3 regions of the Rhodoferax sp. GW822-FHT02A01 genome follow, and region 3 is predicted to be linked to each of the others. Evidence: riboswitches for the same ligand, from Rfam matches in the RefSeq annotation. Region 3 holds a riboswitch; each other region holds the start of a gene.
What was found. Region 3 has a riboswitch for thiamine pyrophosphate ahead of thiC (phosphomethylpyrimidine synthase ThiC). Riboswitches for the same ligand answer to the same signal wherever they lie in the genome.

Region 1 (4,593 bases), 1.8 Mb from region 3:
GCATCGATCAGGTCTCTCAAGTGTTGGCTGGCGCTGCGCGGGTCATCGGCCGAGCAGATGGCACTGACCACGGCCAGGCTATCGGCCCCGGCCTGCAACACGGCAGCAGCGTTGTGGGCATGGATGCCGCCAATGGCCACCAGCGGCAGCGGCGTTGCGGCGCGTGCGCGCTGCAGACCATCCAGTCCCCAGGGCGTGGCGGTATCGGTCTTGGTGGGAGTGGCATAGACCGGGCTCACGCCTAGATAGTCCACCGGCAGGCTCGCGCTTTGCATCACTTCGTCCAGTGTCTCCACCGACCAGCCGATGAAGACCCCCGGCGGGAGCAAGGCGCGTGCCGCTGCCACCGGCAGATCGCTTTGCCCCAGATGCACACCCTGTGCGCCACACGCCAGGGCAATGTCCAGCCTGTCGTTGATGATGAGCGGAATCTGCAAGGGCTGCAGTAGGTCCATCAGGGCCATGGCCAGCGCGTGGAAGTCGCGGCTGTTTGCGTGCTTCTCGCGCAGTTGCACGCAGGTCACGCCGCCCTGCACCGCAGCCAGCACCACATCGGTCAAGGTGCGACCTTTCAGGCTGGGTTGGTCGGTGACCAGATACAGGCGCAGAGCTTCGCGCAGCCGCTCGCGGCTCCAAGGTGTGGCCTGAGCGTGAGTTACCAAGGCTTGAATTCCATCTTCAGACGCTGCTCCAATGTGGCCTGGTCCAGCAACTGCAATTCGTCGAGCATGATCACCTGCATGCTGCCCACGCCCTGGCGGCGTACCACGGCCTTTTCGGCAGCCACTTCACCGACCACGCCCATCAGCGCCATGGCAGAGACTGTGGCGCGCCAGGCGTCGGGCTGCACGGCGCAGAAGGCGCCGATCAGGGCCGTGGCCGAGCAGCCCACGCCGGTGATGCGGGTCATCCATTCATGGCCGTTGCCCAGCAATGCCCAGCGTTTGCCGTCCACGATGTGGTCGGTCGGGCCGCTCACGCACACCACGCCACCGGTGCGCGCCACCAGGGCGCGCGCCGCACCCAGCGCATCGTTGGATGCGGCACTGCTGTCCACGCCCTTGGTCTGCACATTGGCACCAGCCACGCTCATGATCTCCGAGCCATTGCCGCGAATGACGGTGGGTGCAGCGGTGCCCAGCAACAGCTCGATGCTCTCGTTACGGTAGGCCGTGGCACCGGCACCCACCGGGTCCAGCACCGTGGGAATGCCACGCTGTGTGGCGGTCTGCAAGGCCAGGCGCATGCTCTCGATCCAGTAGGGCTCCAGCGTGCCGATGTTGAGAACCAGCGACTGCGCAATGCCGGCCATGGCCTGCACCTCTTCGTGGGCATGGGCCATCACGGGCGATGCACCGGCGGCCAGCAGCACATTGGCGTTGAGGTTCATCACGACAAAGTTGGTGATGCTGTGTACCAGGGGGGCACGCTCTCGCACAGCGGTGATGTCGGCCCAGATGTCGGAGGGGGAGAGCAGGTCGGTCATGGTCTTCCTAGTGTGGTCAGGGACCGGGACCATGCAAAGAGCAGCGAAGCGGGCTTCCCTACGCTGGCATGACCCAGATCAGGTTCAAAGAGTATTTCTCAGCCACCGGCGGTGGCACCTCTAGCAGGGTGGATTATCGGTGATGTTGTGGTGCAACCGAAAGAAGCCTCACTTCATCTTGGAAGCCAGCTTGATGGTGTCCCCTGCCACCATGAACAGGCCATGTCCCCGGTGGTGGAGCGTGTCCGGTTTCTTGATTGAAGTATCTACCCAGGCTTTGATCACCTCCAGCACAAAGAAGCCGTAGCGATTGACCATGCGCGTATCGGCGACCCGGCACTCCAGGCTGGCGTAGCACTCGGCAATCAGGGGCGCGGCGACCAGCGATGCCGGGGTGCGGGTCAGGCCGAATGCCTGGTACTTGTCCATGGCTTGGCCGGTGCTGTTACCGCACTGCACGACCTTCTTCGCAAGTTCAGCAGTCGGAATGTTGAGCACGCATTCTCGGGTGGCCCTGAGCGCGGAATAGCTGAAGTTGCCTTTGCTCACCACGCATCCCACCATCGGTGGCTCGAACTCCATCATGGTGTGCCATGACTGTGTCATGACATTGGACGCCCCCTTGTGCGCTGTTGTCAGCAGCAGTACCGGGCCGGTTTCCAGCAGTCCATACACCTTCGCCAGGGGGAAAGTTCGTTTGGGCATGTCGTGGGACTCCTGAGTCGGGTTGAATATCCTGCGGATCGGGTCACTCTACATCTTCAACCAAGCGACACCTGAACCGCAATCGTGTGAAACTGTTTCAGATCAAGTAGTGGTGCAGCCCCTGGCATAGAATGGCCCAATAGCTAAAGCCCACGAAGCCGTGGGACAGCGTGGCTCCGGGAGGGGCCGCCATGTTTTTCTTCATCCCTGCAAACTAGGGTCAGCCAAGCCTGATCGGTTCTTCGTACCCAAGAAGTCCGCTTCCCATCCAATGGGCAGCGATTTGTTTCTGGCTCTTTGTCGAGCCACGGCGGATGAACCTGCGCAGTGCAAGCTGCATAGCCACCTGCCACCCCCCTGGAGGTGCGATATGGGTATTGGTTCGGACGAGGATAGTTCTGCAGCGCCACAAAAGCCCGACCTGGACGCGCTGGATGTGCGGCAAGCAGACCGGCAGGAGCGCCGTGCAATCGTCAGCCCACTGACCTCCAGACAACTGGTGCACGAACTGCGTGTCCATCAGATTGAACTGGAGCTGCAGAACGAGGAGCTGCGTCGCATGCAGATTGAGCTCGCTGCCGCGCGTAGCCGCTACTTTGATCTGTATGACCTGGCGCCTGTGGGCTATTGCACCTTGAGCGAGGCGGAAATCATTCTGGAGGCCAACCTCACAGGAGGCAGTCTGCTGGGCTTGTCGCGCGATGCGCTGGTGGGCAAACGCTTCCAGAACTTCATCTGGGCAGCGGATCAGGATATCTACTATCTGCACCGCAAGAAACTCTTTGATACGGGCCTTCCCCAGTCGTGTGAGGTACGTCTGCTGCGTGCCGGTGGCAGTACCTTTTGGAGCTTGTTGCGTTCCACCTTCGACTCCGGATCGACCACCAAGGCGCTGCACCGACTGGTGCTGACCGACGTGAATGAAAGAAAGCTGGAGCAGGACCACATACGCATCAGCGACATTGCACTCAAGGCTGTATCACAGGGTGTGCTGATCGCCAGTCCGGAGTTGCAGGTGGTTTCCGCCAATCAGGCCTTTCTAACGATGACCGGCTACTCCGAGCCGGAGCTGATCGGTGCTTCCTGCAGCATCTTCAATGGACCGTTGACCAATCCGGATACGCAGTGTGCATTCATGCAGGCCATCCAGGCGCAAAGGGACTTCAGCGGTGAGTTCGTCAACTACCGCAAGGATGGAAGCCACTTCTGGAACCAATTGGTGGTCTCCCCGGTACGCGATGGCCAGGGTCGACTGACGCACTTCATCAGCATCAATACCGACGTCAGCGTCCGCAAGGAGCTGGACCGTGTTCTGCTGGAGAAGAACCTGGAACTTCAGCGCACCACCGCCCTGGCCGAGCGTGCCAACCAGGCCAAGTCGGACTTTCTCTCCAGCATGAGCCACGAGTTGCGCACGCCGCTCAATTCCATCCTGGGGTTTGCGCAGTTGCTGGAGTCGGGTACCCCGGAGTTGACCACGCTGCAGCAAAGAAATATCCAGATGGTCCTGCGCGGGGGCTGGTATCTGCTGGCGCTGATCAACGAGATACTGGATCTGTCGTCCATTGAGTCCGGAAAACTCGCGCTGTCACTGGAACCGGTTGCCATATCGCAAGTGCTGGCTGATTGCCAAAGCCTGATTGCCCCCCAAGCGGAACGCAGCGGCATCCAGGTGAATTTTCCGGTGCTCAGCGATTCGCTGGTGGCCACAGCCGATCCCTTGCGGCTCAAGCAGGTCATCGTGAATCTGCTGTCCAACGCCATCAAGTACAACCGCGTCAATGGCGTGGTGGATGTGACGGTGAGCAGCGACGCGCAGCAGACGCTATGCATCCGCGTGCAGGACATGGGTGAGGGCTTGTCCGAGGAGAAGATGTCGCAGCTGTTCCAACCCTTCAACCGGCTCGGGCAGGAGTCCAAGGGAACGGAAGGGACGGGCATTGGCCTGGTCCTGACCCGGCGCCTGACCGAGTTGATGGGAGGCCGCGTCGGAGTGCAAAGCACCATGGGGGTAGGCAGTGTCTTCTGGATCGAACTCCGCGTGCCGCAAGGATGAAGGTATGACAAACAAGAAAAACGCCACACGCAGCACGGATGATCGTGCAGTGGCTGCTGTGGATTCCGGTGCAGTGTCTTTCCCTATTGTCGGAATCGGCGCCTCTGCCGGTGGTCTGGCTGCGTTTGAGGCCTTCTTCGCCGGCATGCCTGCGGACCGCGACACCGGCATGGCCTTTGTGCTGGTACAGCACTTGGCGCCCGACCACAAGAGCATTCTCAGCGACCTGATTCGAGGCTACACCCGCATGCAGGTCTTTGTGGTGACAGAAGGCATGGTGGTTCAACCCAACTGTGCCTACATCATTCCGCCGAGTTTTGACATGGCACTGCAGCTTGGCGCGCTG
Region 2 (4,593 bases), 1.8 Mb from region 3:
CCGAGTCTGCATTGGCCATTTCCAGCGGCGACAGCAGGGGGAGCTGGGCTTGCTCATGAACACTGCTGACACGGCCATCCCAGGTGCTTCCGCCGGTAGGGCCTTGGTCCTCACTGTCGTTGCCATCGTTATCACTGAAGTGCTCGTTGAACGGTGGTGTTTGCTGGCGATAGGTCAGCGATGGCACCGCGCGCAGTCCGGGCGTGCGTAGGGCCGGGCCACCCAGTTGCACAGGTAGTGCATTGGGTGGGCCGTAGGCATGTTGCGGACTATGGCAGGACGCACACGACATCTTGCCGGACGCCGACAGAGCCGTGTCAAAGAACAGGGCCTTGCCCAACTCTGCGAGTTCTTTTGCACTGGGGCGGCGCTCGAATGCCGTCTCATAGAAAGAGCGTTGTGGTGCTGGGGCTGAGGCCGCATGTGCCGGTGCAGATAGGGCAGGCGTTGCCGGATTGCAAGCGGTCAGCCAAACGGAGCACAACAAGGCAATGGGAAGAGTGGGCGTGACGACGCGCGCCGCTGAGCACCTCAGAAAGCGGCAAAGAACGTGAACTTGCATGCATTCAGCTTACTTTTGCCGTATGACGGTTGGGTGACAAGACCTTCCACCTTCATGAAGTTGTCTTAATGCGTCGATACATTGGGCCTTTCGACAAACAAATTTTGGTAGCGCTCATGAAGAATTCGCCGATGAAAGCATGGTTCCCACTCACAGCAGTAGCCGCTCTGGCACTTACCGCCTGCGGCAGCGGAGACACTGATCCGACCAAGGTTTTGCAATCCAGAATCAAGAACGTTGTGGTGATATACGCAGAGAACCGTTCTTTCGACAGCCTGTACGGCAAGTTCCCAGGGGCCAACGGACTCAATGCTGTGCTGGATGCCAATGGCAACCCGACTTCCGCCTATATTCCTCAAAAGGACCGTGATGGCACTACAGTACTGGCCACGCTGCCGCAAACCTGGGGCGGTGTTACGGCTGGTGGTGTCACGCCGGTTGTGACGCAGGCGCAAAGTGCCAATTTGCCGAATGCACCTTTCTCAGTGGAAACGGCTTTTTTCGCGGCTTCTGGCTCCAAGTTGACCACCAGCACGGTGACACGTGACCTTTTTCACCGCTTCTTTGAAAACCAGATGCAAATCAACGGTGGCAAGAACGACATGTTTGCTGCGTGGGCCGATGGTGGTGGTCTCACCATGGGAGGCTTTGACTACAGTGCGTCGCCCATGTTCAAGTTGGCCAAGCAGTACGTGCTGGCAGACAACTTCTTCCAGGCGGCGTATGGTGGCTCTTTTCTGAACCACCAGTACCTGGTGTGTGCTTGTGCGCCGGAATATCCCAACGCAGATACGGCGACCGCAGCGCCTACCATTGCGAAACTCGATACCGATGCGTCGGGCAATTACCTTCCCAAACTGACCGTCAAAGGCACCAGCCCGGCCTCGGCAATGACAGGTCCAGCCGCTTTCCTGCTGAGCGGCAACATCACACCCGCCAACTATTTTGGTGATGGCAAGTTCTACGCCGTCAACACCATGCAGGCGCCTTACCAGCCCAGCGGCAATCCGCCCGCCAACGTGACTGGCAACAATGCTTTGTATGCCGACACCACCAAGGCCACCACATTGCCCCCGCAAACCGCCACCACCATCGGTGATTTGCTGGATGCCAAGAAGGTGAGCTGGAAGTGGTATTCGGGCTCCTGGAACAACGCGGTGACAGACGGCATGCAGGCACCGACGGCCACCCGCAATGTGATCTACAACGGCAACACCTTTGGCGTTGCAACGACCGCCAACCTGGACTTTCAGCCGCATCACCAACCGTTCAATTACTACGCCAAGTTTGATCCGGTGGCCAATACCGCCAACCGCACGGCACATCTGAAGGACTACACCGATCTGGTCGCCGATGCCGCCGCAGGTACATTGCCCGCCGTGACTTTCTACAAACCGGAGGGGCTCTACAACCAACATCCCGGCTACGCCAACATCTCCGATGGCGATGCCCGGATTGCAGACCTGATCGCCAAGTTGCAGGCCAGCCCGCAGTGGAACAACATGGCAATCGTGGTGACCTACGACGAGTTCGGTGGTCAGTGGGACCATGTGGCACCACCCAAGGGTGACAAGATTGGCCCTGGCACGCGCATTCCCGCATTGGTGATTTCGCCCTGGGCCAAATCCGGTACCGTGGACCATACCCAATACGACACGGGCTCGGTCTTGCGCCTCATTACAAGAACCTTTGGTCTGGACACCTTGCCCGGCCTTGCCGCGCGTGACGCCGCATTGAAGGCCAATGGTGCATCGCCCATGGGTGACATGACCAACGCGCTGATTCTGAATTAATTGTTCCATCCGCCCGTCCGCTGTGGCGGGCGTTTGCAAGACGCACGTGTTGCAAACACGGTAAGCGCCTGACCGGAACGCCGGGCAGGCGCTTTCTCTTTGGGCCATTCGGGGACCCGTTTCTGAGCACCTGAGCACAGAACATACAATATGCCCGTGCTCGCTGGAGCACATTCGCTAGGGGTGTTGGTCCGCGCAATCGGACTGACTGAGAAAGTCCCTTTGAACCTGATTGAGGTAATCCTCGCGCAGGGAAGCAGTTTCAGACGGCACTGAGCCGTAGTCTCCCGCTTACCTGCCAACACTTTTGCATGGAGCAACAGGATGGCAACGACAACTACCGGCACTTCGTCCGGATCTACCAATTACGCATTGGGCAGCCTGCCCGCCAGTGAGCGCGTCTTCAGCTGGCATGAGCATGCTTCGCTCTGGTTCAGCCTGGGGGTGGGCCTGCTGGTGATGCAAATGGGCGCCTATCTGGTGCCCGCTGTAGGCACGCGTGATGCGGCTATTGCCATCTTGCTGGGTACCGCCGTGGGTGCAGGCCTGCTGGCCTGGACTGCCAAGCTGGGCGCGGACAGCGGCCTCACCAGCGCGGGCCTGATGCACAAGACCTACGGTCACTGGTTTGCCCGGCTGCCGGTGTTTCTCAATATCGCGCAACTGATCGGCTGGACCACGTTCGAGCTGGTCATCATGCGCGATGGCACCTTGGCCATTCTCAAACAGTCCCTGGGGTTGCCGCTCGAAGGCTGGGTGGGCAACGCGGCGACCACGCTGTTGTGGGGCGCGGTGCTGACGCTGCTGCTGGCCGGGTCCATGACCCAGCTGGTGCGCAAGATCATCGGCCGCTATGGCCTGCCGCTGGTGCTGCTGTCGCTGCTGTGGCTGAGCTGGCAGTTTGGTGGCAAGGTGCAGTCACACGGATTCGCTGCCTTCATGGACCGCGCGGGTGACGGCAGCATGGGCCTGCTTGCTGCCATGGATCTGGTCATTGCCATGCCGGTGTCGTGGTTGCCGCTGGTGGCGGACTATGCACGCTTTGGCAAGAGCGGACGCGGTGCCTTCTCGGGTACCTGGGTCGGCTACGCGGTGGCCAATGTCTGGTGCTACGCGCTGGGTGTGATGGTGGCCAGTGTGTCGGCCCCCGACGCCGATCTGGTGGGCACCTTGCTGCTGGCGCAAGGCGGCCTGATTGCGCTGAGCCTGATCCTGGTCGACGAAATCGACAACGCCTATGGCGATGTGTATTCCGGCGCGGTTTCCACCCACAGCCTATTACCCAAGTGGTCCATCCGCACCTGGGGCATGCTGCTGGCGGTGCTGTGCACCGTGCTGGCACTGGTGCTGCCCATGCACGACCTGGAGCCTTTCCTGCTGATGCTCAGCTCCGTGTTCGTGCCACTGTATGGCGTGATCCTGGGGCGCCTGGGCTTTGCAGAAACCCGGGGTAGCTCGGGCGTGAAGGTGGATTTTGTCGCCGCCGGCATCTGGATCGCAGGCATTGTCGTGTTCCAGGTGTTGACGAATTTGGCGCCGCAGTGGGGTGCCACCTTGCCCACCCTGCTGCTGACCGGCGTGCTGGCGGTCGTGACCCGCAAACCCTGAGCGTTTCAGCGCGGCAAGCGCACCATGGCCTGGGGTGCGTAGCCGTGGTTGAGTGGTCCGCTGCCTTTGCCGGTGCGCACCTGCGCACCGTGCAGCAGGGCGCCCCGTATGTAGCTGCGGGCAGATTGCACCGCCTCTGCCAGGGGTTGGCCCAGCGCCAGATGGGCGGCGATGGCCGAAGACAGAGTGCATCCGGTGCCATGCGTGTTGGGCGTGTGGATGCGGCTGTCGCGCATCCAGACCTTCTCGCCGGTCGCCAGCGCCAGCAGGTCACTCACTGCCTCACCCTGCAAGTGCCCGCCCTTGACCAGCACCGCGTTGGCGCCCATGGCTAGCAGGGCGTTGGCTGCGGCTTCCATGTCGGCTTCATTCTGAAGCTTGCGCTTCACCAGCAGCCCCGCTTCGTCGAGGTTGGGCGTGATCACAGCCGTGCGCGCAAACAGCTCACGCACCAGGACGTCTATGGCCTCGTTGTCGATCAACACCGCGCCGCTGGTGGCGACCATCACCGGATCGAACACCACTTTCTGCAGCGCGTGACGGTCAATGGCCTGGGCCACGGTGCGCACGATCTCGGGGGAGTGCAGCATGCCGATCTTGACGGCATCCACGCCAATGTCTTCCACCACC
Region 3 (4,593 bases):
GGTGGTGCTGGCGGGGTTCAGCCGCGCGAAGTCACGCACTTCCTGCGAGATCTTCATGGAGCAGAACTTGGGGCCGCACATGGAGCAGAAATGCGCCACCTTGGCGTTCTCTTTGGGCAACGTTTCGTCGTGGTAGGCCATGGCGGTGTCCGGGTCGATCGCCAGGCGGAACTGGTCTTCCCAGCGGAACTCGAAGCGCGCCTTGGAGACGGCGTTGTCCCACATCTGCGCGCCGGGGAATCCCTTGGCCAGGTCGGCCGCGTGGGCGGCAATCTTGTAGGCGATCAGGCCCTGCTTGACGTCATCGCGGTTGGGCAGGCCCAGGTGCTCCTTGGGCGTGACGTAGCACAGCATGGCCGTGCCGTACCAGCCGATGTTGGCAGCACCCATGGCTGAGGAGATGTGGTCGTAGCCCGGCGACACGTCCGTGATCAGCGGGCCCAGGGTGTAGAAGGGCGCCTCGAAGCAGGCCTCCAGTTGCTTGTCCACGTTTTCCTTGACCAGTTGCAGCGGCACGTGACCCGGCCCTTCAATCATCACCTGCACGTCGTGCTTCCAGGCAATCTGCGTGAGCTCGCCTAAAGTGTGCAGTTCGGCAAACTGGGCTTCGTCATTGGCGTCGGCGATCGAGCCCGGACGCAGGCCGTCGCCAAGCGAGAAACACACGTCGTAGGCCTTCATGATGTCGCAGATGTCTTCGAAGTGCTCGTACAGAAAGCTCTCGCGGTGGTGCGACAGGCACCACTTGGCCATGATGGAGCCGCCGCGCGAGACGATGCCGGTGAGGCGGTTGGCGGTGAGCGGCACATAGGCCAGGCGCACGCCGGCATGGATGGTGAAATAGTCCACGCCTTGCTCGGCTTGCTCGATGAGCGTGTCGCGGAACAGTTCCCAGCTCAGGTCTTCGGCGCGGCCATGTACCTTTTCCAAGGCTTGGTAGATCGGCACGGTGCCGATGGGCACGGGTGAGTTGCGCAGAATCCATTCACGCGTCTCGTGGATGTTGTCGCCAGTGGAGAGGTCCATCACCGTGTCGGCGCCCCAGCGGATGGACCAGACCAGCTTGTCCACTTCTTCCTCAATGGAAGAAGTCACTGCAGAGTTGCCGATGTTGGCATTCACCTTCACCAGGAAGTTGCGGCCGATGATCATCGGTTCGCTCTCGGGGTGGTTGATGTTGGAGGGGATCACGGCGCGGCCGCGGGCCACTTCGTCGCGCACGAACTCGGGCGTGACCTGCTGCGCCATCAACGCACCAAAGGCCTGGCCCGGTTTGGGCAGACGCTCGGTGGCCAGGCGCTCCTGGAGTTGCGCACGCACCAGGTTTTCGCGGATGGCGATGTATTCCATCTCGGGCGTGATGATGCCCTTCTTGGCATAGTGCACCTGGGACACGTTGGCGCCCGCCTTGGCGCGGCGCGGTACCGGGGTGTGGGCCATGCGCAAGGCCTGCAGACGCGGGTCCTGCAGGCGCTGGCGCCCGTAGGCACTGCTGATGCCCGGCAGCGCTTCGGTGTCGCCACGCTCGGCGATCCAGGAGGCACGCAAGGGTGCCAGACCGCGGGTGATATCCACGGGCACCGAAGGATCGGTGTAAATGCCGGAAGAGTCATACAGCCGCAAGGCCGGATTGGGCTCGCGCCGCGGCTCACCGCTGCCAGTGTGCACCAGCGTGTCGCTGAGCGTGACTTCGCGAAACGGCACGCGGATGTCCGGGCGCGAACCCTGGATATGGATGCGGGAAGAGCCCGGGAAAGGCGTGCGGGTGATGCGGCTGGCGAGGCCCGCGGTATCTACGGTGTTGGATGTTTGGGTCATGGCGGTCTCCGGTTGTAAAGAATGGAGCCTGCCTGGGCGGCCGGGTTGTGCCCTGGGAATTGCCAGGTGGGACCGGTGCCAATATGCGTTGTTCCCTACGCGGGAATGACCCCGATCAGGTTCAGCGGGTTCCACCAAAGTGGTCTCAGCCTCGACTTTCGTCTACGGCGCCCCGACAAGCCCGGCCAGTGTATGCGAAATTGGATTCAGTTGAGTGTGTGCAGCTCTGCGCCGCCCGACGCTTGCGCCGAAAGCAGCTCCACCAACTTGCCCTGCGCCATGGGCTGATGGTAGAGAAAGCCCTGCATGATCCTGCAGCCCGCGTCGGCGAGGTACTTGGCCTGCACGGCCGTTTCCACCCCTTCCGATACCAGGTTCAGGCCCAGGCCCTGCGCGATGGCCACAATGGCCAGCACCACCGGGAACTGGGCACCCGAGTCCTGGATTTCCATGACAAAGGAGCGATCGATCTTGATGGTATGGATAGGGAAGCGGTGCAGATACGACAGCGATGAATAGCCCGTCCCGAAGTCGTCGATCGCCACGCTCACGCCCAGTTGGCAGAGCTTGTCGAGCTGATCGATGGCATTTTGCGGATTGCGGATGCAGATGTTCTCGGTCACCTCGACCTCGATCTGCCCGGGCGGGATTTGGTGGCGCACCAGCGCGTTCTTGAGTTTCTCGAAGAAGTCACCCCGGTCCAGGTACTGCGGAGAGATGTTGAGCGACAGGCGCATGGAGTCGCCCCCAAGTGCCGTCCACTCCAGGAAGTCACGGCAAATGGCCTCCAGCATCCAGTCACTGATAGGCAGGATCAGGCCGCTCTCTTCGGCAAACGGCAGGAATTCGCCGGCTCCCATGAAGCCGCGCGCGGGATGGTTCCAGCGCATCAACGCCTCGGCGCCGATGATCTTCTGGGTGCTGATGTCCACTTGCGGCTGGTAGAACATTTCCAGCTCGCCGCGCTCCAGGGCCATGTGCAGGTCATGCTCCAGCACGATCTTCTGGTACGAGGTTTCGAGCAGGCTGGCATGGAAGAACGCGTAGCCGTTCTTGCCCTGCGACTTCATGTGGTACATGGCGATGTCGGCATTGCGCACCAGTTCCTCCTGCTGCGAACCGTCGTAGGGGTACAGGGCAACACCAATGCTGGCCGACACGTGCACGGGCTGACCAGCCACCTGAAACGGCTGGCGCAGACAGTCCACAAACTTGCCCGCGATCAGCGCGGCGTCCTGGCGGTCGCTCAGCTCTGGCAGCACGGCGGTGAATTCGTCACCTCCCAGGCGCGAGAGCGTGTCGCAGCGGCGCAGACAGGCCTTGAGCCGCGTGGCCACCTGCTGCAGCAGGGCATCGCCTGCGCCATGGCCCAGCGTGTCGTTCACCACCTTGAAGCGGTCCAGATCAATGAACATCACCGCCAGATTGGTCTCGTTGCGCTTGGCCTGCAGCAATGCCAGGCCAAGGCGGTCTTTGAACAGCGCGCGATTGGGCAGCTCGGTCAGGATGTCGTGATAGGCCTGATAGGCAATCTGTTCGTCGGCGCGCTTGCGCTCGGTGACGTCACGCGCCACGCAGTAGGTGCCGCCTTCGGTCTTGTGGCGCGCATCCAGCTTCACCGAGTCACTGTCCGTGCCCGGCTGAATCATCACCATGACGATGCTGAAGGTGCGTGGCTCGTTTTCTGCGCGCAAAGGCTTGAGCCGCAGTTCCACGCTGCGCGATTGCGAAAACGCGGTGCGCCCTTCGTTGAACACATAGTTGGCGCGCTCCATATCGCCCTCATACACCACGGTGGAGTAATGCTGACCAATCAGCTCTTCGCGCCGGTAGCCCAACAGTTGTTGTACGCGGTCATTGATGAAGGTGAAGCAGCCGTCCGGACCCAGGGTGTAAATGATGTCTGGCGAGCTATCCACCAGATAGCGGTACATGCGCTCCGAGCGCTTGAGCTGCTGCGCGATGCGCTGGTTTTCCGACTCCAGGCGCCGCTGCTGCAGGGCATTGCCCACGGTCTTGTAGAGCTCTTCCCTCGGATACGGCTTGCGCAGATAGCCGTAGGCGCCCTGGCGTATGGCTCCGATGGCTGCTTCAATTTCGGTGGCACCGCTGGTCACCACGACCTGGGCGTCCAGATTGCGCACGCTGATGAAGTCCATGACATCATGCCCGCTCACTTCCGGCATGTGCAGGTCAAGCACCACCAGATCAAACGGCGTCCTGCTCAGGTGTTCAATGGCTTCCCGTCCGCCGCCCGCAGTTGTGATGTGGTAGCCCCTGCCGTTGAGCAGCTCCAGCAGACTGGCCAGCACGCGGGGTTCATCATCCACCAGCAATACGCGTGGCTGGTATTCGCCTACCGGAGAGTTGAGCAATTGGGAGGACTGTAGAAACGCGGCATCGGCCGATGCGCCCTTTCCAGCCGAAGCGTGGGTATCAAACACGATCTTGCAGGAAAGGCATGCCGGCGCCGCTGCGAGCGGAGGCCGTCACGGGCACGGGCAATTCCATCTCGAACGCGGTGCCCATGGCACTGCTCTGGCATTCGATTCTGCCGCCCAGCTTCTTGACCAGACCATGCACAATACTCAGACCAATGCCGCGATTCGTGCCAGCCTTGGTGCTCTGCACGGGAGAAAACAGCCGGCTACGCAGTTGGGGCGGAATGCCGGGACCGTTGTCCTTCACGCACAGCGTGTAGTAGGGGCGGCCATCCCGCTGCACCGGGCCACCGAGCGCGATCTCGATACGACCGCCCTTGGGCATGGCCTCGAC

Region 1: another riboswitch for thiamine pyrophosphate. It lies ahead of thiM (hydroxyethylthiazole kinase); the one in region 3 lies ahead of thiC (phosphomethylpyrimidine synthase ThiC).
Region 2: another riboswitch for thiamine pyrophosphate. It lies ahead of AAGF34_RS14320 (cytosine permease); the one in region 3 lies ahead of thiC (phosphomethylpyrimidine synthase ThiC).

The regions. Positions count from the first base shown of each region.
Region 1 covers NZ_CP152376.1:3,062,022-3,066,614, forward strand. The annotation lists gene thiD (bifunctional hydroxymethylpyrimidine kinase/phosphomethylpyrimidine kinase) at 1-4, opposite strand, end outside; gene thiE (thiamine phosphate synthase) at 1-662, opposite strand, end outside; gene thiM (hydroxyethylthiazole kinase) at 656-1,486, opposite strand; TPP riboswitch at 1,525-1,618, opposite strand; gene AAGF34_RS14340 (flavin reductase family protein) at 1,655-2,191, opposite strand; gene AAGF34_RS14345 (PAS domain-containing protein) at 2,562-4,247, shown strand; gene AAGF34_RS14350 (CheR family methyltransferase) at 4,252-4,593, shown strand, end outside.
Region 2 covers NZ_CP152376.1:3,057,218-3,061,810, forward strand. The annotation lists gene AAGF34_RS14310 (cytochrome c peroxidase) at 1-562, opposite strand, end outside; gene acpA (acid phosphatase) at 694-2,355, shown strand; TPP riboswitch at 2,525-2,627, shown strand; gene AAGF34_RS14320 (cytosine permease) at 2,680-3,963, shown strand; gene thiD (bifunctional hydroxymethylpyrimidine kinase/phosphomethylpyrimidine kinase) at 3,969-4,593, opposite strand, start outside.
Region 3 covers NZ_CP152376.1:1,259,607-1,264,199, forward strand. The annotation lists gene thiC (phosphomethylpyrimidine synthase ThiC) at 1-1,818, opposite strand, end outside; TPP riboswitch at 1,894-2,003, opposite strand; gene AAGF34_RS05985 (EAL domain-containing protein) at 2,025-4,193, opposite strand; gene AAGF34_RS05990 (HDOD domain-containing protein) at 4,255-4,593, opposite strand, start outside.